DNA from 4 places in the Klebsiella sp. WOUb02 genome. Region 1 is predicted to be linked to each of the others. Evidence: predicted binding sites of a transcription regulator. Region 1 holds the regulator's gene; each other region holds the start of a gene.
The links. Region 1 encodes CRP, which controls carbon source genes, mostly activating them, when cyclic AMP is high. Its sites were predicted from a motif close to ATGTGANNNNNNTCACAT; they were not measured.

Region 1 (5,968 bases):
GATGATCGAGGATCCGCTGCAGGTGCTGCTCCATGGTACTCAGCGGGCCGCGGGGCACGTCCGCATCCTGCGACTCCATGATATTCACCTCGCCGGCGCTGCCCGGGCCGTCGGTATCCAGCCGCTGCTGGCAGCGCTGCAGCGCAATCTCACAGGATTCAAGGTAGCGGCGGGCCAGATCCGGCGTCAGCATGTTGTGCTCGCGGGCCAGCGTGGTCATGGCGTTGATATGCTCGACAATAAACTGGCTATGGGTGACCCACAGCTTCATATCGTCAAGATAACGTGAGTTAAAGCCGGGCTCCTGCATCGCCTGATTCAGCGAGTTATACAGCGAGTTATGCGCCTGATTGACGCGCATCCGCCGATAGGCCAGCGCCGGCGCCTGGTGGTCTTCGCTGAGAATGAGGCGGATGGCTTCCTGGTCCGCCTCCAGCGCGTCGTGGGCGTTTTTACGCAGCAGCCCGCTCTGCCACTGCGGCCACAGCCATACCATCCCGCCGAAGGCGATCAGGCACCCGATAAGCGTATCGATAAGCCTGGCGACGATAAACTGTTCGCCGTTGAGCGTTAGCAGCTGCAGGGTATACACCGCCGTGACGGTAAAGCCCACCATCGCCCAGCCGTAGCTCTTGCGAATAATCAGATAGCTCAATAGCGTGATAATCAGCATCGCGGTCAGCGTATAGCCCTCCGGGACGTGGAAGTGCAGCGTCAGTCCGGCAATCACCAGGCCGGCAAGGGTCCCTGCCGCCCGGTGGACGATGCGGACCCGCGTCGCGCCGTAGCCGTTCTGGGTAACGAAGAGCACCGTCATCAGGATCCAGTAGGGTTTGGGAAGATTTAGCGCGCTACCCATCAGGCTTGCGGCGGTGAGCATCACGCAGATGCGGGCGGCGCTGCGCAAAGCCGGCGATTTATAAGAGAGATAGCTTTTTAGCGCAGGCAGCAGCGGCAGGCGCCGCTCCTTATCGGCCATTAGGTTACGCGCGTACAGCGGCCGCTGGGTGCGTAGCACCCGGGCAAGGCGGCCGAAGTGCCATGCGCAGAACTGCCCGACTGGGTTGTCGGGGTGCTGCGAGGCAATCTTCTCCAGCGCGCCGATCTGCTTATCCATGTTAAAGCGCTGCGGATAGCGGTGGTACAGGATGTCGTCCGCCAGTACCCTCAGCCGCGCCGCGACGGTTTGCGCATTCCAGCGGATTACCGCTTCAGCGTGGCTGCGTTCGACCAGCTTCTGCACCTCTTCCGGCTGATGCAGGCTGACGGAAATGTGCTCCTGGAGATCGAGGGCAATCTGAAACGCCCGCAGCAGGCGCTTATGATCGTTACGCTGATTGGCCGCCAGCATATGCATCTGCTGGTAGCACAGGGTGATCAGATCGACGACCTTTTGCTGGCGGGTCAGCAGAGGAGGCAGCGAGGTTGCCGGGTCGATATGCTGGGTCAGCAGGCTGTATTTGGCTTCACAGTAGTTGGCCAGCTCCCGGTAGAGCAGGCTGAGCGATTCGCGCAGCGGCTGCTCGCGCCATAGCCAAAACCAGAACCAGTTGAATAGCCCGTACCACAGCGTGCCGAGCGCGTAGATCAGCAGCGGCTCCCAGACCGGCATATTGCCGGCGAGGCTCAGGGTAAAGATGGCGGCAATCAGCGAGGCGGGCAGCAGCCTCGCGTGCAGCGAGCTGATTTCCGCCGTGACGCCAAGGAGCAGGGTCAGGCCGCTGAGAATTAAAGGGAGCGGGATATCATGCTGGAGAAGGAGCTGAACGATCAGGCTGCAGCCGGCAAAAAGCGAGCCGCCAATAATCAGGCGTTTAAAGAAACGTTTATGCGGCGTATCAAGACCGGCGACGTTGCAGCATGCGGGAACCAGCGAGAACAGCAGGCCCTGCTGCAGATGACCGAGAAGGAGGCCAATTGCGACCGGCAGACACAGCACCAGCGTTTGCCGCAGTGCGTAGTTGACTTCCGGGTGGTAAATCAGCCTGCGCCACATAGAGGGAAAACAGAAACGGCGTATTGCGGGAGCAATACGCCGTTTTATCAGCTTAACGCGTGCCGTAGACGACGATAGTTTTACCGTGGGCGGAGATCAGATTTTGATCTTCCAGCATCTTCAGAATACGGCCAACGGTTTCACGCGAGCAGCCGACGATCTGACCGATTTCCTGACGGGTAATTTTGATTTGCATACCGTCCGGGTGAGTCATGGCGTCAGGCTGTTTTGCCAGGTTCAGCAACGTCTGGGCGATACGGCCGGTGACGTCAAGGAAGGCAAGGTTACCGACTTTCTCAGAGGTAACCTGCAGACGGCGGGCCATCTGCGATGAGAGACGCATCAGGATGTCCGGGTTAACCTGGATCAGCTGACGGAATTTTTTATAGGAGATTTCGGCCACTTCACATGCGGTTTTCGCACGTACCCAGGCGCTACGCTCCTGGCCTTCTTCAAACAAGCCTAATTCACCGATGAAATCGCCCTGGTTGAGGTAAGAGAGAATCATCTCTTTACCTTCTTCATCCTTGATGAGCACAGCCACAGAGCCTTTGACGATGTAGTACAACGTTTCTGCTTTTTCACCCTGGTGGATCAGCGTGCTTTTAGATGGGTACTTATGAATGTGGCAATGAGACAAGAACCATTCGAGGGTAGGGTCTGTTTGCGGTTTGCCAAGCACCATGCGCGGTTATCCTCTGTTATAAGCTATCTCCGGGTGCCGACACTACACGGCATCCGGGCATGCAATCGTATTGTTTCCCTATGCCTGGGAAGCTGGCTGGTGATTTTTCTGCAGCCTGTAATGTGAATTCCTCTGCATACATGCAGTACATCAATGTAATACTGTAGCATCCTGACTGTTTTAGCATAGCTTTTGCCGCATGTCTCCTGGTGTCTCGCTTCAGCATGATGCAGGTCGCCTTCCGTTGCCAGATTTGTTATGTGCGCGTAATCTGTCAGGAAAATTGCAACCTTGGAGTTAAGTTTTATGCAAGCTCGTGTGAAATGGGTCGAAGGGTTAACCTTCATTGGTGAGTCGGCTTCCGGCCACCAGATTTTGATGGACGGCAACTCCGGGGATAAAGCGCCGAGCCCGATGGAAATGGTGCTGATGGCCGCCGGCGGCTGCAGCGCCATCGACGTGGTCTCAATTTTGCAGAAAGGACGCCATGATGTGACCAACTGTGAGGTGAAGCTGACCTCTGAGCGTCGGGAAGAGGCGCCGCGCCTGTTTACCCACATCAACCTGCATTTTATCGTCACCGGCCGCGAGCTGAAGGATGCGGCCGTTTCGCGGGCGGTGGACCTGTCGGCGGAAAAATACTGCTCGGTGGCGCTGATGCTGCAAAAAGCGGTAAATATCACGCATTCGTACGAGGTTATTGCGGGCTAAGCCGAATGACCAGCCCGTCGCCCCGGTTTGCGTCGCCGCCGGGGTTGCTAACGGCTTAACCGATCTTTTTCCCCGCCATCAGCCGTTCAACCAGCGGCGCCATGATCAGCTCCATCGCCAGCCCCATTTTGCCGCCCGGCACCACCAGCGTGTTGATATGCGAGATAAACGACCCTTGCAGCATCGCCAGCAGCCACGGGAAGTCGATATCCTGCAGATTGCGGAAGTGGATCACCACAAAGCTTTCATCCAGCGAGGGAATGCCTTTGGCGGCGAAGGGGTTCGACGTATCAACGGTGGGGACCCGCTGGAAGTTGATATGGGTGCGCGAGAACTGCGGGGTGATGAAGTTAATATAATCCTCCATCGAACGGACGACCGAATCCATCACCGCCTCGCGGGAATGCCCGCGTTCGCTGGTGTCGCGGATCAGCTTCTGAATCCACTCCAGGTTGACGATAGGCACGACGCCCACCAGCAGATCGACGTTGTGCGCCACGTTGTGCTGCGGAGTGACAACGCCGCCGTGCAGCCCTTCGTAAAACAGGACGTCGGTCGGCTCCGGCAGCGGCTGCCAGGGCGTGAAGGTGCCCGGCACCTGATTCCACGGCACGGCCTCGTCATAGGTATGCAGATATTTTCTCGACTGGCCGGTTCCGCTGCGTCCGTATTCGAGGAAGGTATTTTCCAGCAGGCCGAAGTCGTTCGCTTCCGGACCAAAATAGCTGATGTGTTTCCCCTGATCCCGCGCTTTGCGGATCGCCATGTCCATTTCCGGGCGGGTATAGCGATGGAAGCTATCGCCCTCGACTTCGGCGGCACGCAGGTTCAGCTGGGCGAAGATCTTGCGAAAGGCGAGGCTGGTGGTGGTGGTTCCCGCGCCGCTGGAGCCCGTGACGGCAATCACCGGATGTTTGGCAGACATATCAACTCCCAGATTAAACGATGGTGTGGCGCCGCCTTAGCCGTGGAACTGCTTGCGGGGCATGATGTTGACCGTCTCGTGCAGCTCTGACCACACCAGTACGGCTTCTCCGCTTTTCAGACTGCTGTTTGACATCGGCGACCTTATCGGTCAGCGAGCGTTCATGTTCACCATAATCGGTGCCTTCGCGCAACACAAAGCTTTCAATCAGGTTATCCAGCGTTTCGGGATCCAGATCCTGCCAGGGAATAATCATTTTTTTCCTTCCAGCCAGCGCGTTAGCCAATCCGGGATCCGCCTTTCCAGCCACATCTCCGGCCTGCGCAGCGTGCCGCCGACAAACCCGACGTGGCCGCCCTGTTCGGTCAGCTGATACTCGACGTTGGCCGGCAGCTGCTCCTGCGGCGGAATGGAGTGATGGTCCATGAACGGATCGTCTTTCGCGTGGATGATCAGCGTGGGTTTCGTGATATCGCTCAGGCGCGGCATCGCGCTGCACTGGCGATAGTAGTCCAGCGCATCGGCAAAGCCGTGAATTTTGGCGGTGATGGTATCGTCAAATTCGCGAATGCGCCGCATGCCTTTTAGCTGGCGTAAATCAACCGGCAGCGAGCCCGGGTAGGCTTTTAGCTTGCGCGCGGCGTTGGCTTTTAACAGATTGAGCAGATAGCGCTGGTAGACGCGGGAGAAGCCTTTATCCATATGATAGCTACAGGCTTCCAGCATGAACGGGGCCGACACGATGACCGCCGCGTCGAGCGGGATGCTATCGCCCTCGTTTGCCAGCAGACAGCCGAGCATATTACCGCCCAGCGAATAGCCGACGGCGGCGGTAGGCGCGGGTCCAAATTCGCGCTGCAGCCAGCGCAGGAACCAGGTGCCGTCTTCCGTCTCTCCGGAGTGATAGATGCGGTTATTACGGTTAGGCTCGCCGCTACAGCCGCGAAAATGCATCACCACGCCAAGCCAGCCGCGCTGCATGGCGGCGTGGATCAGACCGTGAGCGTAAGGGCTGTGCAGGCTCCCTTCCAGACCGTGAAAAACGACCAGCCGCGGTTTATTCCGGGCCAGCTCAGGATCTTCGCTCCAGGCCAAATCGATAAAGTCGCCGTCGGGGAGTTCAAGGCGCTGCCAGTGCGGAGTAAAGCCCAGTTTGCGGCGGATCAGCCGCGGCAGCATGGTTTGCAGATGACGATTGCCCACGCCGCGCATCGGGTGAAACTCGCGCGAATCGTCTTCGGGGGGCGTCATTTCTGTGGGGATGATTTCAACCATAGCACCAGAACAATTAAGAATCTTATAAATACTATACCGCGCATGCCGTGCGCAGGTTAGCCAATATGTGGTCTTGTGGCCCGTCGGCAGAGGTTACGCGAAAAGGAGCGGGCGCGATATGGCCTCCGGCGGCATGCAGAGAGGCCCCGAAAGTTCACTGTCTGTGAACCGTCGGGGCCGCGCGCTCAACCAGCAGGGCTTAGCCTTCCTGCAGCATCTGCTCCAGCTGTTCCTGCGCATCCAGCCAGGCCATTTCGCACTCTTCCAGCCCTGATTTCGCGTTGGCCTGCTGCTGCAGACACGCGGTCAGATCCGCTTTGCGGGATGCGTCATACAGGCTGCTGTCGCCTAATGTCTCTTCCGCCTGCGCGAGCTG
Region 2 (5,968 bases), 520 kb from region 1:
TGTTGCGGGTACCAATCACCCACGCCGCGATGCGGTTGATAGAGGCGTCGAAGAAATCGAGGCCGATGTGCACCCGGTCAAACAGGTTGTGGCGGATGATTTCGCTGGCGATGGCCTGGGTTTCGTCATCCAGCAGCACCACGTGATCGCTATCCCAGCGCACCGGGCGGCTGACATGCAGCAGCAGGCGCGGAATGTAGAGCATGGCGGCAGAGATTTTGTCGGAGATAACTTCCGTTGGATGGAAGTGCCCGGCGTCCAGGCACAGCGCGGTCTGGCGGCTGGCGGCATAGCCCATATAGAATTCATTGGAGCCGACGGTGTAGCTTTCGGCGCCGATACCGAACAGCTTGCTCTCCACGGCATCGATATGGTGCGCCGGGTCGAGCTTCTCGCTGATGACCTCATCCAGCGCGTTCAGCAGGCGCTGGCGCGGCGCCAGGCGGTCAACGGTGATGTCCTTCATGCCGTCGGGGACCCAGATATTCATCACCGACGGGGTGCCCAGCTGCTCGCCGAAATAGGCGGAAACCCGGCGGCTGGCCTTGCAGTGATCGATCCAGAACTGGCGGATTTCATCGTTGGCGTGCGACAGGGTAAAGCCGTCGGCGCTCAGCGGATGCGAGAAGCAGGAGGGGTTAAAATCGAGCCCCAGGCCGTTGTTTCTGGCCCATTCAACCCAGTTTTTAAAGTGCTCAGGTTTGATTTCGTTACGCGCAACCGGGGCATCAGACTCCAGATAGATCGCGTGCAGATTCAGCCGTTTCGGGCCGGGGATCAGGCTCAGCGCCTGCTCGAGGTCGGCGCGCAGCTCGCCGGCGTTGCGGGCTTTGCCCGGATAGTTGCCGGTGGCCTGAATCCCGCCGGTTAAGCTCCCCTCCGGGTTTTCAAAGCCCGCGACGTCATCGCCCTGCCAGCAGTGCATGGAGACGGGAAGCCGGTCCAGCTGGCGCAGAGCCTCCTCGACATCCACACCGGCGGCGGCGTAGCGCTGTTTGGCGATTTCCCATGCTTGTTCAAGTTGAGTGGTCATGCGCAAAGCTCCTTGGTCTGTTGTTGCTGAAACTGCGCAACGAAGCGGGCAATTTCATTTTCAGGATTAGGGGTAAACGTGGTGAGCGCGTAGTTGTCGCGCACCACCTGACGGAAATCGTCGACGTTATTTAGCTCGTCCAGCGTCATCAGCTGGATGCCGATATTGCCGAGCGTGGAGGCCTCGACGGGACCCGCGATGACCGTAATGCCGCAGGCGTCGGCGCACAGCTGGTTGAGCAGCGCGTTCTGACAGCCGCCGCCGACGATATGCAGCTGGCTGAAGGGCTGGCCCCGCAGCCGGGAAAGTTCGCCGAGCACGCGGGCATACAGCAGGGCCAGACTGTCAAAAATACAGCGTGCCAGCTCGGCATCGCCGCTGGGAACCGGCTGCCCGGATTCACGGCAGGCGGCCTGAATCTCGGCGCTCATATTGGCCGGATTGATAAAGCGATCGTCGTTGCAGTCAATCAGCGATCGGCAGGCCGGGAGAGCGGCGGTATGGGCAATCAGCGCCGGCAGGTCACTGACGTTCTGCTCTTTCAGCACCCGCTGCAGCAGCCACAGGCCCATAATATTTTTCAGCACCCGATAGCGGCCTTCCGCGCCGCCTTCGTTGGTGATATTGGCCTGCAGCGCATCGTCGCCGGTGTAAGGGGTTTGGCTTTCAAAGCCCATGAGCGACCAGGTGCCGGAGGAGAGCCAGGCGGCGTCCGGGTTCTGCTGCGGAGCGGCGATCACCGCGCTGGCGGTATCGTGACTGGCGACGGCGACCACCGGGATCGCGTTGCCCTGCGGGCAGATCCAGCGACCGATCACGTTGCCGGGATGGGTCGGGGTACCGAACCACTCGCGCGGTGCGCCGCTCCAGCTCAGTAGCTCTTCGTCCCAGCTATCGCTGTTGATATTGACCAGTTGGGTGGTGGTGGCGTTGGTGTATTCCCAGTTCATCTGGCCGGTCAGGCGGAAGCTGAAATAGTCCGGAATCAGCAGCGCGTGCGCGGCCTGGCTCACCAGCTCCGGCTGCTGTTCAACCAGAGCGCGCAGCTGGTACAGGGTGTTGAACGGCAGAAACTGGATGCCGCTGCGGCGATAGATATCCGCGCGGCCCATCTGCTCTTCGGCATGCTGCATCAGGCCGCGGGTGCGGTCGTCGCGATAGGACACCGCCGGACCGACGCGCTGGCCCTGCTTGTTGAGCAGGACATAATCCACGCCCCAGGTATCAATGCCGATGCTATCGATAAGGATGCCCTGCGCGCACACCTTCTCCAGTCCGCGGCGAATGTCGCCTTCCAGGCTATCGATATCCCAGCAGTCATAGCCATCCACCTGGCGCAGGCCGTTGGTAAAACGGTGGATTTCACGCAGCGTCAGCGCACGCTGTCCGCTTTCATAGCTGGCGAGCATCACCCGCCCGCTGGAGGCGCCTAAATCAACGGCGACACAATGACGAAAACTCATGGCAGAGATCCTTCTGAAAATCATTGCCAGCAGTCTAAAAAAGTCGCCGGTCGCGCACCTTCTTGCCACGGACAGGGATATTTCCCGGCTGGCAAGGAAGCAAAGGTGGCCGTGAGAGAGCTCACAATTTCATTCTGTCGCGATGGGCGTGGCGGATGTGACGTTGTCCGCAGTTCCCGATCTTTCCGGCTGTTTCTTGAAAAAGCGGCAGGCTTTACGAAGTTTGCGGTCAAAAATTGAAGGCCGGATTGCCGGTCCTTAATTACTATTTGCCACACTGATTGATAACATTTCTCATTACGAGGGCGCTGCCATGACCATATTGCACAGTGTGGATTTCTTTAAGTCCGGTACTTCTGCTGTTGCTATTGAGCCACGTCTCCCTCAGTCGGCGTTTCCGGAACATCACCATGATTTCCATGAAATTGTTATCGTTGAGCACGGGACGGGGATCCACGTTTTTAACGGCCAGCCCTATACCATCAGCGGCGGCTCGGTGTGCTTTATTCGCGATCGCGATCGCCATCTTTATGAACACACCGATAATCTGTGCCTGACCAACGTGCTCTACCGCGCGCCGGATGCGTTTCGCTTTCTCAACGGCCTGAATCTGCTGCTGCCGCAGGAGCAGGAGGGCAACTATCTTTCGCACTGGCGGGTTAATCAGGGGGCCTTGCAGCAGGTGCGTCAGCTCGTCAACCAGATGGAAAGCCTCGGCGCTGAGTCGGATGTGCATACCATTGCCAGTCGCGAAATCCTGTTTATGCAGCTGCTGGTGCTGCTGCGCAAAAGCAGCCTCGCGGAAGGGGCCGCCGATAGCGAGGCGCGGCTCAATCATCTGATGGCGTGGCTGGAAGATCACTTTGCCGAGGATGTCTGCTGGGAAGAGGTGGCGGCGCAGTTTTCGCTGTCGCTGCGCACGCTGCATCGTCAGCTCAAGCAGCAGACCGGCCTGACGCCGCAGCGCTACCTGAACCGGGTGCGGCTGATGAAGGCGCGCCATCTGCTGCGGCACAGCGATGACAGCGTCACGGATATCGCTTATCGCTGCGGATTCGGCGACAGTAACCACTTTTCGACGCTATTTCGCCGCGAGTTTTCCTGGTCGCCGCGTGATATCCGCCAGGGGCGCGACGCCATTCTTCAGTAACGCGAGAGCAGTCAACGTTTTAGTCAGCAAAATGCGAATAATGAAACGTTATTTGCGCCTGGAGTTGTCGCGGTGGCCGGTCAGTTGATTCTTCGCAAAGATGAGTTTTTTGCCTCGCCCTCTCAGGCGGTGGCGGTAGCGGATCGCTACCCGCAAAACGTCTTCGCCGAGCATACCCATGAGTTCTGCGAACTGGTGCTGGTATGGCGGGGAAACGGCCTGCACGTGCTGAACGATCGCCCGTGGCGCATTACCCGCGGCGATCTGTTCTATATCCGCGCGGAAGACAAGCACTCCTACGCCTCGGTTAACGATTTGGTCCTGCAAAACGTCATCTACTGCCCGGATCGGCTGCGGCTCAATTTTGACTGGGCGGCCCATATTCCCGGCCTGTTCGGTACGCCGTGGCTCCCGCACTGGCGGATTGGCAGCTCCGGGATGACCCAGGTGCGGCAGGTGATTACCCAGCTTGAGCAGGAGAGCACCCGCAGCGACGCCCAGGCCAATCAGATGGCCGAGCTGCTGTTCGCCCAGCTGGCGCTGAGCTTGCACCGCCATCGCTACGCGACCGATAACCTGGCGGCGACCCAAAGTGAAGCCCTGCTCGATAAACTGCTGACCGAGCTGGCCGGCAGCCTGAACAGGCCCTTTTTTCTCGATCGTTTTTGCGCGCGGGAAGCGTGCAGCGAGCGCGCCCTGCGCCAGCAGTTTCGCCAGCAGACCGGGATGACGATCAACCACTATTTACGTCAGCTGAGGATTTGCCACGCGCAGTACCTGCTGCAGCATACGGAGCGGCTAATTGGCGAAGTCGCCATGCTGTGCGGATTTGAAGACAGTAACTACTTTTCGGTGGTCTTTAACCGTGAAATTGGCATGACGCCGGGGCAGTGGCGGCAACGCAGTCGCGTCGCCGCTTAGGTGATTTAGTTCGCCATTCCCAGGCCGACAATATTGGCGGCGATAATGATCACCACGCAGCCGAGACTGAGCACGCCGACCGGACGCCGCCCGGCGTTTTTCCACTCCTTCAGCACCAGCCCAACCAGCCCGCCGCACAGAACGTAGAAGCTCATATGCAGCATCCAGCTCATATAGTCGTACTGTGCCGGAATGCTGGCGTGGCCTCATGCGTAGAAAAAGAACTGCAGATACCACATCAGGCCGCCGAGAGCGGAAAGCAGAATATTGGCGATGATGAGCGGTTTTGCCCGCGAGAAGTCCGCTTTTATCGACAAATTCTTCACTTTGGCCAGCCGAATAAAGCAGAATCCGAGGTTTACCAGCGCGCCGCCGCCCATGATGATCACGTAGCTTGGCAGGGCGGTGTACAGCGGGTCGACCCCCAGCGCCGCGGCGGCTTCGTGCATCGGTTTGGCGGCGTTCATCGCAAACGACATCCCCGCCGAGAAAATACCGCACATCACCGCCAACAGCAGGCCTTTTTTCAGATTGAAGTCTTCGGCTTTAATGCCCATTTTGCGCTCTTTCAGCTGCCCCGCGCGGGTCACAATAGCCACGCCAATCACCGCGACCAGCACGCCGAGCAGCGTCATCTGGCCGCCTTTGGTATTGACTAAAACCCCGAACTGACCGTTGAGAATCGGGGTCATTAACGTACCGACGATCAGGGTAATACCAATGGCGATACCGATCCCCATCGACATGCCGAGATAGCGCATGGTCAGGCCGTAGTTGATATTGCCGATCCCCCACATTGCGCCGAACAGGAAGACCGGTAGCAGAGTCGAGGCGCTGAAGGAGCCGTAATAGGCCCAAAAATCAGGCAACAGCATGGCGCTGATAGTCCAGGGAAGGATCAGCCAGGAGACAATCCCGCCGATAGACCACATGGTTTCCCATGACCACTGTTTAACTTGTTTGAACGGAGCATAGAAACAGGCTGCACTGGCCGCACCTATCAAATGCCAAAAAATGCCCATCGTAATCGCGTGATTCATTGATCTTATCCTCATCTATTTTTTATCGGATAAATCTTCTTCCGACCCGATGAGTGTAAAAATCGGTCAGTTTTATCGCCTTCAGGCTGTTGCCACGTGTTGGAAAACCCTGGCAACCAACGGCTTAATTACTTGTTCCAGATCACAAAATCGCAGGTATCACACTCTGTTATAACCTTATTAAAAATACGGCATTGATAAGCGTTTTCAATATCATTTAATTAACTATAATGAACCAACTGCTTACGCGGCCTTAACACTTCAGCCGCTCGACAATAATGGAGATGATTATGAGTTTTACACTGCCAGCCCTGCCGTACGCTTATGACGCCCTGGAACCGCATTTCGACAAGCAGACTAT
Region 3 (5,968 bases), 670 kb from region 1:
GCGCTGAACAGCGGCGATACCACCGCCATTGAGGAGTGGAGCGCGCCGATTCAGGCCCGTCGCCACTCGACCCGCGTACACAACGCCGCGGTGGAAAAACGTCTGGCGGCCATTACCGCCCGGGACAGCCAGCGCCACAGTCCGTACGCGGAGCGTGCCCGGGCACAGCGCGCCCGCTTTAATCTGCCGGCGTGGCCGACCACGACTATCGGTTCTTTCCCGCAAACCACCGAGATTCGCGGCCTGCGCCTGGACTTCAAGAAGGGCAATCTCGATGCCAGCAGCTACCGTACCGGCATTGCGGAACATATTAAGCAGGCGATCGTTGAGCAGGAGCGTTTAGGCCTCGACGTGCTGGTACACGGTGAAGCCGAGCGTAACGACATGGTGGAGTATTTCGGCGAGCATCTCGACGGCTTTATCTTTACGCAAAACGGCTGGGTGCAGAGCTACGGTTCACGCTGCGTGAAGCCGCCGGTGGTTATCGGCGACGTCAGCCGCCCGGAGGCCATCACCGTTGAGTGGGCGAAGTACGCGCAGTCTCTCACCGACAAACCGGTGAAAGGCATGCTGACCGGCCCGGTGACGATTCTGTGCTGGTCCTTCCCGCGGGAAGACGTCAGCCGCGAAACCGTCGCTAAGCAGATTGCGCTGGCGCTGCGTGACGAAGTGGCGGATCTGGAAGCGGCCGGTATCGGCATCATTCAGATTGATGAACCGGCGCTGCGCGAAGGTCTGCCCCTCAAGCGTAGCGACTGGGATGCATACCTCCAGTGGGGCGTGGAAGCTTTCCGCATCAACGCCGCCGTGGCGCAGGATAATACCCAGATCCATACCCATATGTGCTACTGCGAGTTCAACGACATCATGGATTCTATCGCGGCGCTGGACGCGGACGTGATTACCATCGAGACCTCGCGTTCCGACATGGAGTCTGCTGGAGTCGTTCGAGGAGTTCGAATACCCGAACGAAATCGGGCCGGGCGTATATGACATCCACTCGCCTAACGTCCCGAGCGTGGAGTGGATTGAAGCCCTGCTGGAGAAAGCCGCTCAGCGTATCCCGGCGGAGCGTCTGTGGGTTAACCCGGACTGCGGCCTGAAAACTCGCGGCTGGCCGGAAACCCGCGCCGCGCTGGCTAACATGGTGAAAGCTGCGCAGAACCTGCGCGAATCCGCATAAAGCGCCGCTGCGCTAATAAGGCAATAAAAGAGGAGGCTAAGGCCTCCTCTTTTTTATGCACCGAAAGCGTAAGCTTAAGCCTTCTTGCTCCCGCCGTACTGGGCAAACCACGCCAGCATGCGCTGCCAGCCGTCCTGCGCCGACTCCTCATGGTAGCTGGCGCGATAGTCGGCATTAAACGCGTGGCCGGCCTGCGGATAGACCACGATCTCCGCCGTCGCGTTGGCGGCGCGCAGCGCCTGGCGCATGGTTTCTACCGTATCCTGCGGGATGCTGTCATCCTTCGCGCCGTAAAGTCCCAGCACCGGCGCGTTAAGATCGACGGCGACGTCCACCGGATGCTTCGCGGAGTTCAGCGTTTTCTGCCCGACCAGCTTGCCGTACCAGGCGACGGCGGCCTTCAGCTGCGGGTTATGCGCGGCGTAGAGCCAGGTAATACGGCCACCCCAGCAGAAGCCGGTGACCAGCAGACGATGGGCATCGCCCCCATGACGCGCCGCCCAGCCTGGCTACGTGGTCAAGGTCTGCCAGCACCTGCGAGTCCGGGACTTTGCTGACCAGCTCCTGAAATAGCGTCGGGATATCGGTGTACTCGTTCGGATCGCCCTGGCGAAAGTACAGCTCCGGGGCGATAGCCAGATAGCCTTCCAGCGCCAGACGACGGCAAACGTCGCGAATATGCTCATGGACGCCGAAAATTTCCTGTACCACGATAACCACCGGCAGCGGCCCATCGCTATTTTTCGGCCGGGCATGGTACGCCGGCATATTCTCTCCCTGGGAAGGGATCGAGGTTTCTCCGGCGGTAATGCTCTCTTCCGACGTATGAACGGCGGTAGATGCGTGCGGGGTGGCTGCAGGTGCAAAGCCGGGTTGCTTGGTTGTAGTCATGGTATTCTCCGTACCCTTAATTTATTAGCGCATCGATAACTATAGACTCTTAAGACCAGTCGTTAACAAATCACAGTGCCTGAAACAGGCTATCTTTTGTTCAGGCGCAGTGAATATAACTTGTTAATGTGACGTAACTCACTATTTAGTGGAATATCGTTGCAATGATTTTCATTCATGGTGATTGGTGTCACAAAATTAAGCGGGTGGCTTCTGTAAAGTACCGTTTTGCTTCTGCTGATAATTCGACCCACAGAGGAGTTTTTTATGTCTAAGTCTGATGTTTTTCATCTCGGCCTCACCAAAAACGATTTACAAGGGGCTACGCTGGCTATCGTCCCTGGCGATCCGGAGCGTGTGGAAAAGATCGCCGCGCTGATGGATAAGCCGGTCAAGCTGGCATCGCACCGCGAATTTACCTCCTGGCGCGCCGAACTTGACGGCAAGCCGGTGATCGTATGCTCTACCGGTATCGGCGGCCCGTCGACGTCGATTGCCGTAGAAGAGCTGGCTCAGCTGGGAATCAATACCTTCCTGCGTATTGGCACCACCGGCGCCATCCAGCCGAATATCAACGTTGGCGACGTTCTGGTGACTACCGCATCCGTACGCCTCGACGGCGCGAGCCTGCACTTTGCGCCAATGGAGTATCCGGCCGTCGCTGATTTCGCCTGCACCACCGCGCTGGTGGAAGCGGCTAAATCAATCGGCGCGACGACCCATATCGGCGTAACCGCCTCTTCCGATACCTTCTATCCGGGCCAGGAGCGCTATGACACCGTTTCCGGTCGCGTGGTGAGCCGTTTTAAAGGCTCGATGGCAGAGTGGCAGGCGATGGGCGTCATGAACTACGAGATGGAATCCGCCACGCTGCTGACCATGTGCTCCAGCCAGGGCCTGCGCGCCGGGATGGTTGCCGGGGTGATCGTGAACCGCACCCAGCAGGAAATACCTAACGCTGAAACCATGAAGCAAACCGAAAGCCATGCGGTGAAAATTGTCGTTGAAGCGGCCCGCCGCCTGCTGTAGTTCCTCCCCTTGTTGCAAAGGCCGGCTCGCCCGGCCTCTCTTTTTTGCGCTGCGCCTCGCAGGAAATTCCTTTTAAACTGGACGTTTGTACAGCACAATTCTATTTTTGTGCCGTAAGCGGCTGCAGTAGCAGGGGGCGTTGTGGATATCTCAATGATTATAAGTGCCATCGTGGCGCTGGTCGCAGGGCTGATCGTCGGCTGGCTGGCGACGAAGGCCGCTGCCGATCGGACGCGTGCCGACCTTATCGAAGAGCGGCGCGAGCTGGATATAGAGCTGAGCTCGGCCCGCCAGCAGCTGGTGCAGGCGGCCCACTGGCGCGACGAGTGCGAACTGCTGAATAATGAGCTGCGCAGCCTGCGCGATATCAATAGTTCGCTGGAGGCCGATCTCCGTGAAGTCACCACCCGCCTTGACTCCACCCGGCTACATGCGGAAGAGAAAATTCGCCAGATGGTGAACAGCGAGCAGCGCCTCAGCGAGCAGTTTGAAAATCTGGCTAACCGTATCTTCGAACACAGCAACCGGCGGGTTGACGAGCAGAACCGACAAAGCCTGCACGGCCTGCTGACGCCGCTGCGTGAACAGCTGGACGGCTTTCGTCGCCAGGTACAGGAGAGCTTCGGCCAGGAGGCGCGAGAGCGTCACACCCTCGCCCATGAAATTCGCAACCTGCAGCAGCTCAATACCCGGATGGCCCAGGAGGCCCTGAACCTGACCCGCGCCCTTAAGGGCGATAACAAAACCCAGGGTAACTGGGGGGAAGTGGTTCTAACCCGCGTGCTGGAGGCTTCCGGGCTGCGGGAAGGCCACGAATACCAGACCCAGGTCAGCATTGAAACGGAAAACCGCTCGCGAATGCAGCCGGACGTGATCGTCCGTTTGCCGCAGGGAAAAGACGTGGTCATTGATGCCAAAATGACGCTGGTGGCCTATGAGCGCTACTTTAACGCCGAAGATGATTACGCCCGCGAGGCGGCGCTGCAGGAGCATATTGCGTCGGTGCGCAGCCATATCCGCCTGCTTGGCAGGAAAGATTATCAACAGCTGCCGGGGCTGCGATCGCTCGACTACGTCCTGATGTTTATCCCCGTCGAACCCGCATTTCTGCTGGCGATAGATCGCCAGCCCGAGCTTATCAGCGAAGCGCTGCAGCACAATATTATGCTGGTCAGCCCCACCACGCTGCTGGTGGCGTTACGCACTATCGCCAATCTCTGGCGCTATGAGCACCAAAGCCGCAATGCGCAGAAGATTGCCGAACGCGCGGGCCGCCTGTACGACAAAATGCGGCTGTTCGTCGATGATATGTCCGCAATAGGCCAGAGCCTCGATAAAGCGCAGGATAATTACCGCCAGGCGATGAAAAAGCTGGCCTCCGGCCGCGGTAACCTGCTGGTGCAGGCTGAAGCCTTTCGCGGCCTCGGGGTGGAGGTTAAGCGCGGGATTAATCCTGACTTAGTCGAACAGGCAACAGCCCGGGACGATGAATACCGGCTGGATGAGGATGATAACTCAACGGAAAATAACGATTTTTCGTCAGAGTCTTTCGCTGCATCGCTGTCGGGTGAGGGTTCTCAGCCGCGTTGAACCGTATGGGAAATGCGCTAAATCTGTTACACTCGACGAACATTTTCTTGATAAGCAAGCAGGCATTGAGATGGTTGAGGATTCACAAGAAACGACGCACTTTGGCTTTCAGACGGTTGCCAAAGAGCAGAAGGCGGACATGGTGGCGCATGTATTCCATTCTGTGGCCGCAAAATATGATGTGATGAATGATTTGATGTCGTTCGGTATTCATCGTTTGTGGAAGCGTTTCACCATCGATTGCAGCGGCGTGCGTCGTGGGCAAACCGTGCTGGATCTGGCCGGCGGCACCGGCGACCTGACGGCAAAATTCTCCCGCCTGGTCGGCGAGACTGGCCGCGTCATGCTGGCAGATATTAACGATTCCATGCTGAAAATAGGCCGCGAAAAGCTGCGCAACATCGGCATTATCGGTAACGTTGAATACGTTCAGGCCAATGCGGAAGCGCTGCCGTTTGCCGATAACACCTTTGACTGCATCACCATTTCATTCGGCCTGCGTAACGTCACCGATAAAGAAAAAGCGCTGCGCTCTATGTACCGAGTGCTGAAGCCGGGCGGACGCCTGCTGGTGCTGGAATTTTCAAAACCGATTATTGAGCCGCTTAGCAAAGCGTACGACGCCTACTCCTTCCATATCCTGCCGCGCGTGGGTGAACTGGTGGCCAACGACGGCGAAAGCTATCGCTACCTGGCGGAATCTATTCGCATGCACCCCGATCAGGACACCCTGAAGGGCATGATGCAGGATGCGGGCTTTGAAAGCGTCGACTACTACAACCTGACGGCAGGTATCGTGGCGTTACACCGCGGTTATAAGTTCTGACAGGGGGACGCTATGCCTTTCAAACCACTGGTCACCGCGGGTATTGAGACGGTCCTGAATACCTTTCTCTGGCGTGATAAAGCCTTAAAACCGGCGCGTCAGCGTTTGTCAGGGAAAGTGCTGCGCGTGGAGCTGCAGGAGTTGGCGACGCCGGTGGTTCTGGCCTTTAGCGACCGTCAGGTCGATGTACTCGGCGCGTGGGAAGGCGCCGCGGATTGTACCGTCATCACCCGCCTGAGCGTCCTGCCGCAGCTGCGCAATCGTCAGCAGCTTACCGCGCTTATCCGCAGCGGCGACCTGCAGGTGCAGGGCGATCTGCAGGTGGTGCAGAATATGGTGACGCTGTGCGATCTGGCGGAGTTCGATCCCGCAGAGCTGCTGGCGCCGTATACCGGCGATATCGTCGCCGAGGGCGTCAGCAAAGTATTCCGCACCGGCGCCCGCTTCCT
Region 4 (5,968 bases), 300 kb from region 1:
GCCGGACGTCAGGTTGGCCTGGCAGCGGTTATCGCCGCAACGATGCTGCAGGCGGTGGATAACGCCAACAAGGTCTTCCCGGATATGGCAACGATGCCAATACCGCTGGTGATCCTGCTGGTGTGCGCGATTGGCGCGGTAATTGGTCTGCTGAACGGCATTATCATCGCCTACCTCAACGTGACTCCGTTTATCACCACCCTGGGCACCATGATTATCGTTTATGGGATCAACTCCCTGTACTACGATTTTGTTGGCGCCTCGCCGGTTTCCGGATTCGACAGCCACTTCTCGAATTTTGCGCAAGGGTTTGTCGCGCTGGGGACCTTCCGCCTGTCGTATATTACCTTCTACGCGCTGATTGCCGTGTTTTTCGTCTGGATCCTGTGGAACAAGACCCGCTTTGGCAAAAACATCTTTGCTATCGGCGGCAACCCGGAAGCGGCGAAGGTTTCAGGGGTTAACGTTGCCCTTAACCTGCTGATGATCTATGCCCTGTCCGGCGTGTTTTACGCCTTCGGCGGGCTGCTGGAGGCCGGGCGAATCGGCTCGGCGACCAACAACCTCGGCTTTATGTATGAGCTGGATGCGATTGCGGCCTGCGTTGTCGGCGGCGTCTCCTTCAGCGGCGGCGTGGGGACCGTGCTCGGCGTGGTAACCGGCGTTATCATCTTTACGGTGATTAACTACGGCCTGACCTACATCGGCGTTAACCCGTACTGGCAGTACATTATCAAAGGCGCCATTATTATCTTCGCCGTCGCGCTGGATTCACTGAAATACGCGCGCAAAAAATAACGCTCGATACTTGTTTACCAGGCCCGCGCACGCTGCGCGGGCTTTTTTTTGGCTCTCTTATCGCAAGGCGCGGAAGCCGTGTGGCCGCCGAAGGATACGACCCGTTACTTCTCTTTTTGCAATTCCAGCAGCTGATCCGGGGTCACCGCCGGATAGGACTGGGCGCCATGCGGAACTTCCTGCTGCGCCGGAATGGGGATCAGCGGGCCTAAAAAACGCGGCTCGCGTTTGAAAAGGTAGAGGTCCGCGAGGGCGCCGAAGCGCGCGCCGAACTCGCGCAGCCGCACGTTCCACATATCTTTTGGCGACGGTACCGCATAGCACTGGGCCTGAATGCCCATATGCAGGGCGATAAACAGCGCGCGCTCGCAGTGGAAGCGCTGGGTGATGATAATAAAATCGTTGGTGTCAAAAACCTTGCGGGTCCGCACGATGGAGTCGAGGGTACGGAAGCCGGCGTAGTCCAGCACGATATCCGCCGGATCGACGCCGGCTTTAATCAGGTCCCGGCGCATGGTCATCGGCTCGTTATAGCTCTGCAGCGCGTTGTCGCCGCTGAGCAGCAGGTAGTTCACCTTGCCGCTGTTGTAGGCGTTGAGCGCGCCCTGGATACGGTAGCGATAGTATTGATTGATGACTCCGGTGCGGTAGTACTTGGCGGTGCCGAGCACCACTCCGACCTGACGGTAGGGCAGATCCTGCAGCTCATCGTAGATGTAGGGCGCGGTTTTCCAGCTCATCCAGCGGTCAAGACCCAGCACGGTCAACAGCAGCAGGCCGAACAGGACTAACAGGCTGTATAACACGCGCTTTAACATTAACCTGGGCTCACCGATAGACAATAGAGTGTTCAGGCTACTTTACCCGCCGGGCAAGAGCAAGAAACCATCGTTTGATTGCGGGGATTTTCAGCAATACGGGCCTGAGGCCCGCATAATGTGTGATTTAGCCGAGCAGCACGCGGTCAATACTGTGGCAGCCAAGGGCTTTCAGCGTCGCCGCGGTGGCATCCCACTGGATCAGCGCCGCATCGGCCTTTTCTGCGAGAATGGCCCGCTGGATATCGGCGTAATCATAGCCGTTCAGGCTGAGCAGGTTGAGCGCACCCTGCAGCGGCGGCAGCGTCGGGTTAAAGGCGGCGTTTTCGGCATAGCTGCCGGCGAAGAGGGTGCCGTCCTTCAGCTCCAGCGCGACGCCGGACGGCGACTGGCTGTAGGGCATATGGCTGCGGTTTGCCGCCTGAATCGCCGCCTGTGCCAGCGCGTCGCCGCTCGGCGGGAAGCCGTGATCCTGCTCATCCATCAGCAGCGTTTTGATCTCCAGATCCTTCGGACCAAATGCGTCCGGCAGATAGTGCTGCAGCGAATGCGCCTCGCGGCCCGGCAGGTGGATGCGCAGCACCTGGCTACTGTTGAGCTCATTCATAAACTGGCGACAGTGGCCGCAGGGCGTGTAGTTAACGGTGATTGCCAGCAGGGATTTTTCGCCGCGTAGCCACGCATGGCTGATGGCGCTCTGCTCCGCATGGACGGTTTGCTGCATGGTCGCGCCGAGGAACTCCATATTGCCGCCGAAGTACCAGCGTCCGCTGACGCCGCGCGCGATGGCGCCAACGTTAAAATGTGACAGGTCGGCGCGCGCGCAGGCGGCTGCCAGCGGCAGCAGGGCGAAGGCCAGCGCGTCTTCATCCAGGCCCGTCGCGCGCTGCAGCGCGGCGACCTGCTCGGCATCAAGCATGGCCGGGAAATGCGGGTCGGTCAGCATCGGGGCGATAGCCGTCCGCAGGTCTGCCGCCAGTTGAGAGAGAGCGGCTTGAAAACGTGGGTGCATGGCGTTGCCTCATAACAGTGTAATGGGAATCTAGTGTACGGGCGGTGAGGGCCTGTATATGTGATTAATATCTCATTGTTTATGCAACTTGGTTATGTTGCATTAATAAATGTGACTTTAATCACTTTTTATCCCACTGCGGCTAAAATGACCGGGAACAAAAACGGCGCGACCAGGGAGGTGATAATCCCGCACAGCACCAGCGCCAGCGAGCTGAAGGCCCCCTCCTGATAATCGAGCTCCGCGCAGCGCGCGGTGCCCAGCGCGTGCGAGGCGGTCCCCATCGACAGGCCGCGTGAGGCCTTGGTGCGGATGCGCATCAGGTTGAGCAGCGTATGGCCGAAAACCGCGCCGAGAATGCCGACGAAAATAACGCATACCGCGCTGATCGCCGGAATACCGCCAATGCTGCCGCTGACCGCCATCGCAATCGGCGTCGTTACCGATTTCGGCATAATCGAGGCGGCGATTTGCGGCGTGGCGCCCATTAGCAGCGCCACGGTAGTTCCGGTCGCCATCGCCACCACGCTGCCGATAAAGCAGATGGTCATGATCGATTTCCAGCGGGCGCGAATCTGGTGAAGCTGTTCGTATAAAGGAAAGGCCAGCGCCACCACCGCAGGCTGCAGCAGATCGTTGAGGATCTTACTGCCCTGAAAATAGCGGTCGTAAGAGATACCGCTTACCAGCAGAAAGGGGATGATGACCACCATCGCCACCAGCAGCGGGTTGAGTAGCGGAAATTTAAAGCGCGCAGCCAGCCTGCGGGCGAGGAAAAAGACAATCAGCGTCAGCGGCAGCGACCACCAGATTTCATGCATCATTTTTGCTTCCTTTTTGGCCGATCACTTTGCGTTCGCCGTGCACCAGGTGGGAACTCCAGCTGACAACCAGAAAAACGACCAGCGTGCTGATGGTGCAGGAGACGGCGACCGGGCCGAGCTGAGAGCGGAGCAAATCCCAGTACTGCATCACGCCTACGCCAATGGGCACAAACAGCAGCGCCATATAGCGGATCAGCACGTTACAGCCGGGATTGACCCACTTCGGCGGCATAATCTGCAGCGCCAGCAGAACGAACAAAATTAGCATCCCGATAATACTGCCGGGGATGGCGATCGGCAGCAGGGAGGAGATAAAAATCCCGGCGTACAGGCAGGCGTAAATCAGCACAAAAGCCCGCAGGTACTGCCAGATAATAATCAGTGATTGACTCATGGTAATAACCCTTGATGAACCGCATTCATCATACAATTAAACCCAAAAATGTGCTACCGGTCACAACATGAATTATAGGCATAGCCGGGATAGAGCAATGGAACCCTGCGCGCGGGCAGCGTCACGGCTATGGCTCCGGCGATAAATAATCAAGAAACCGGCTGAGGGCAAGCGATGGCGTTTCACTTTTTCGCCAGAATACCCCGACGCTACCTTTTTGTATGGTGCGAGGCAAATGAAGAATTGCCGGCTGCCGCCGTGCGGCAAAGCGCTGCGGCCTGCGCCACGGGCGGCGGGAAAACCACACGGAGACCTTTCAACCGGCACGTAGAGGCGCTAACATAGCGCCTCTTTTTTTCCGGGCAATGAATAAAACTATGCGGGTATTACTGGCGCCGATGGAAGGCGTGCTCGATTCTCTGGTGCGTGAGCTGCTGACTGAAGTCAACGATTACGATCTTTGCATCACCGAATTTTTGCGCGTGGTGGACCAGCTGCTGCCGGCGAAATCGTTTTACCGACTCTGCCCGGAGCTACGCCACCACAGCCGGACGCCTTCCGGAACCCGCGTGCGCGTGCAGCTGCTCGGACAATATCCGCAGTGGCTGGCGGAGAACGCCGCCCGGGCGGTGGAGCTTGGATCGTGGGGCGTCGACCTGAACTGCGGCTGCCCGTCAAAGCTGGTTAACGGCAGCGGCGGCGGCGCGACGCTGCTGAAGGACCCGGAGCTGATTTATCGCGGCGCGAAGGCCATGCGCGAGGCGGTTCCAGACCACCTGCCGGTGACGGTAAAAATTCGTCTGGGCTGGGACAGCGGGGCGCGTCAGTTTGAAATTGCTGATGCGGTGCAGCAGGCCGGAGCGACGGAGCTCGTCGTTCATGGGCGTACCAAAGAAGACGCGTATAAAGCGGAACGTATCAACTGGGCGGCAATTGGTGAAATCCGCCAGCGGTTGTCGATTCCGGTGATTGCCAACGGTGAAATCTGGGACTGGCAAAGCGCGCAGGATTGCCTGGCGGCCACCGGCTGCGACTCGGTGATGATCGGCCGCGGCGCGCTTAACGTACCGAATTTAAGCCGGGTGATAAAATACAACGAGCCGCGCATGCCGTGGCCGCAGGTCGTGCTGCTGCTGCAAAAATATACCCGTCTGGAAAAGCAGGGTGATACCGGCCTCTATCACGTAGCCCGCATCAAGCAGTGGCTCAGCTATTTACGTAAAGAATATAGCGAAGCGTTGGGGGTATTTAATGAGATTCGCACCCTGAAAACCTCTGCTGAGATTGCCGCCGCCATCGCCCGCTATTAATCTGCGGAATTGTTCATTCGCTCGCCAATTATTACTCCGGACGTTTCTGGCGATGACCTTTATTCAGTCAGGTTCGATATACCGGTGAATAACAAAACAATAAATCGCCTGTTCTTCTTGCCGCCATTTTCACTATTGTCGCCGGGCTCAGGATGCGCGGGTGGCGGAGCGGAAACGGTGGCGACCTTCTAAAAACGCCGCGCTGATGTGCTGTTAGTCGCGATCTGTATCACGTTTTTCCGCCTGGGCAGTTGAGACAAAAAGAGAAATTGCTACAGTGCGGGAGTTGGATTGCTACTGCTTAGGCAGGCAAAACCTGATTTCCTGGCATTTGTCGGGGGTCAGGTTTTTTTGTTTCTGGGGTTCATATGCAAATCGCCAAAGTTCTTAATAATGATGATGACGTGACGCTGCACAGTGTGGTGAAGGACAACTACGCCAGGGCGTGGAAGTGTGCGGAAACCGTGGCCCGACATCTGCAGAAAAGCTATCAGCGGCAGCTGACGACGGAAGAGATTATGTTTCTTGCCATTAACGAAATCAACATGTCCCTGCATGCGCCGATGACCGGTGTCGGCCTGCCGGAGGGGAGCAGCAGGGGAGCGGTCTACCAGGCGATCCATCATCAGCTGGTCGCCAGCGCGCTGGCGGTTAAGGCCTGCCACGAGATAGTCGAAGACGGAAAAATCGGCAATATGCTGCTCGGCGGCCTGATGTATCCGCTCAGCTGCCGTCCTGAAGATGTCTTTGAGACCCTGCAGCAGAACCGCAGCTGGCAGTTCTTCGGCGACGTGCAGTGCCGCGGCGCCTAT

Region 2: a site for CRP is predicted at 2,652-2,669, ahead of rhaS (HTH-type transcriptional activator RhaS). Genes of this name have one in related genera too.
Region 3: a site for CRP is predicted at 2,201-2,218, ahead of udp (uridine phosphorylase). Genes of this name have one in related genera too.
Region 4: a site for CRP is predicted at 2,687-2,704, ahead of cdd (cytidine deaminase). Genes of this name have one in related genera too.

What each region holds. Positions count from the first base shown of each region.
Region 1 covers NZ_CP170110.1:4,194,015-4,199,982, forward strand. The annotation lists gene ABOC21_RS27355 (YccS/YhfK family putative transporter) at 1-1,996, opposite strand, end outside; gene crp (cAMP-activated global transcriptional regulator CRP) at 2,049-2,681, opposite strand; gene ABOC21_RS27365 (OsmC family protein) at 2,988-3,392, shown strand; gene ABOC21_RS27370 (phosphoribulokinase) at 3,448-4,317, opposite strand; partial or broken gene ABOC21_RS27375 (YheU family protein) at 4,354-4,573, opposite strand; gene ABOC21_RS27380 (hydrolase) at 4,570-5,529, opposite strand; gene ABOC21_RS27385 (ABC transporter ATP-binding protein) at 5,792-5,968, opposite strand, start outside.
Region 2 covers NZ_CP170110.1:3,678,679-3,684,646, reverse strand. The annotation lists gene rhaA (L-rhamnose isomerase) at 1-1,033, opposite strand, end outside; gene rhaB (rhamnulokinase) at 1,030-2,496, opposite strand; gene rhaS (HTH-type transcriptional activator RhaS) at 2,810-3,646, shown strand; gene rhaR (HTH-type transcriptional activator RhaR) at 3,719-4,567, shown strand; partial or broken gene rhaT (L-rhamnose/proton symporter RhaT) at 4,573-5,607, opposite strand; gene sodA (superoxide dismutase [Mn]) at 5,898-5,968, shown strand, end outside.
Region 3 covers NZ_CP170110.1:3,526,691-3,532,658, reverse strand. The annotation lists partial or broken gene metE (5-methyltetrahydropteroyltriglutamate--homocysteine S-methyltransferase) at 1-1,183, shown strand, start outside; partial or broken gene ABOC21_RS24075 (dienelactone hydrolase family protein) at 1,258-2,074, opposite strand; gene udp (uridine phosphorylase) at 2,342-3,103, shown strand; gene rmuC (DNA recombination protein RmuC) at 3,245-4,693, shown strand; gene ubiE (bifunctional demethylmenaquinone methyltransferase/2-methoxy-6-polyprenyl-1,4-benzoquinol methylase UbiE) at 4,764-5,519, shown strand; gene ubiJ (ubiquinone biosynthesis protein UbiJ) at 5,532-5,968, shown strand, end outside.
Region 4 covers NZ_CP170110.1:192,301-198,268, forward strand. The annotation lists gene mglC (galactose/methyl galactoside ABC transporter permease MglC) at 1-798, shown strand, start outside; gene sanA (outer membrane permeability protein SanA) at 903-1,616, opposite strand; gene cdd (cytidine deaminase) at 1,744-2,628, opposite strand; gene ABOC21_RS07595 (CidB/LrgB family autolysis modulator) at 2,757-3,452, opposite strand; gene ABOC21_RS07600 (CidA/LrgA family protein) at 3,442-3,846, opposite strand; partial or broken gene ABOC21_RS07605 (LysR family transcriptional regulator) at 3,974-4,129, opposite strand; gene dusC (tRNA dihydrouridine(16) synthase DusC) at 4,224-5,156, shown strand; partial or broken gene ABOC21_RS07615 (transcription antiterminator LicT) at 5,525-5,629, shown strand; partial or broken gene ABOC21_RS07620 (family 1 glycosylhydrolase) at 5,621-5,968, shown strand, end outside.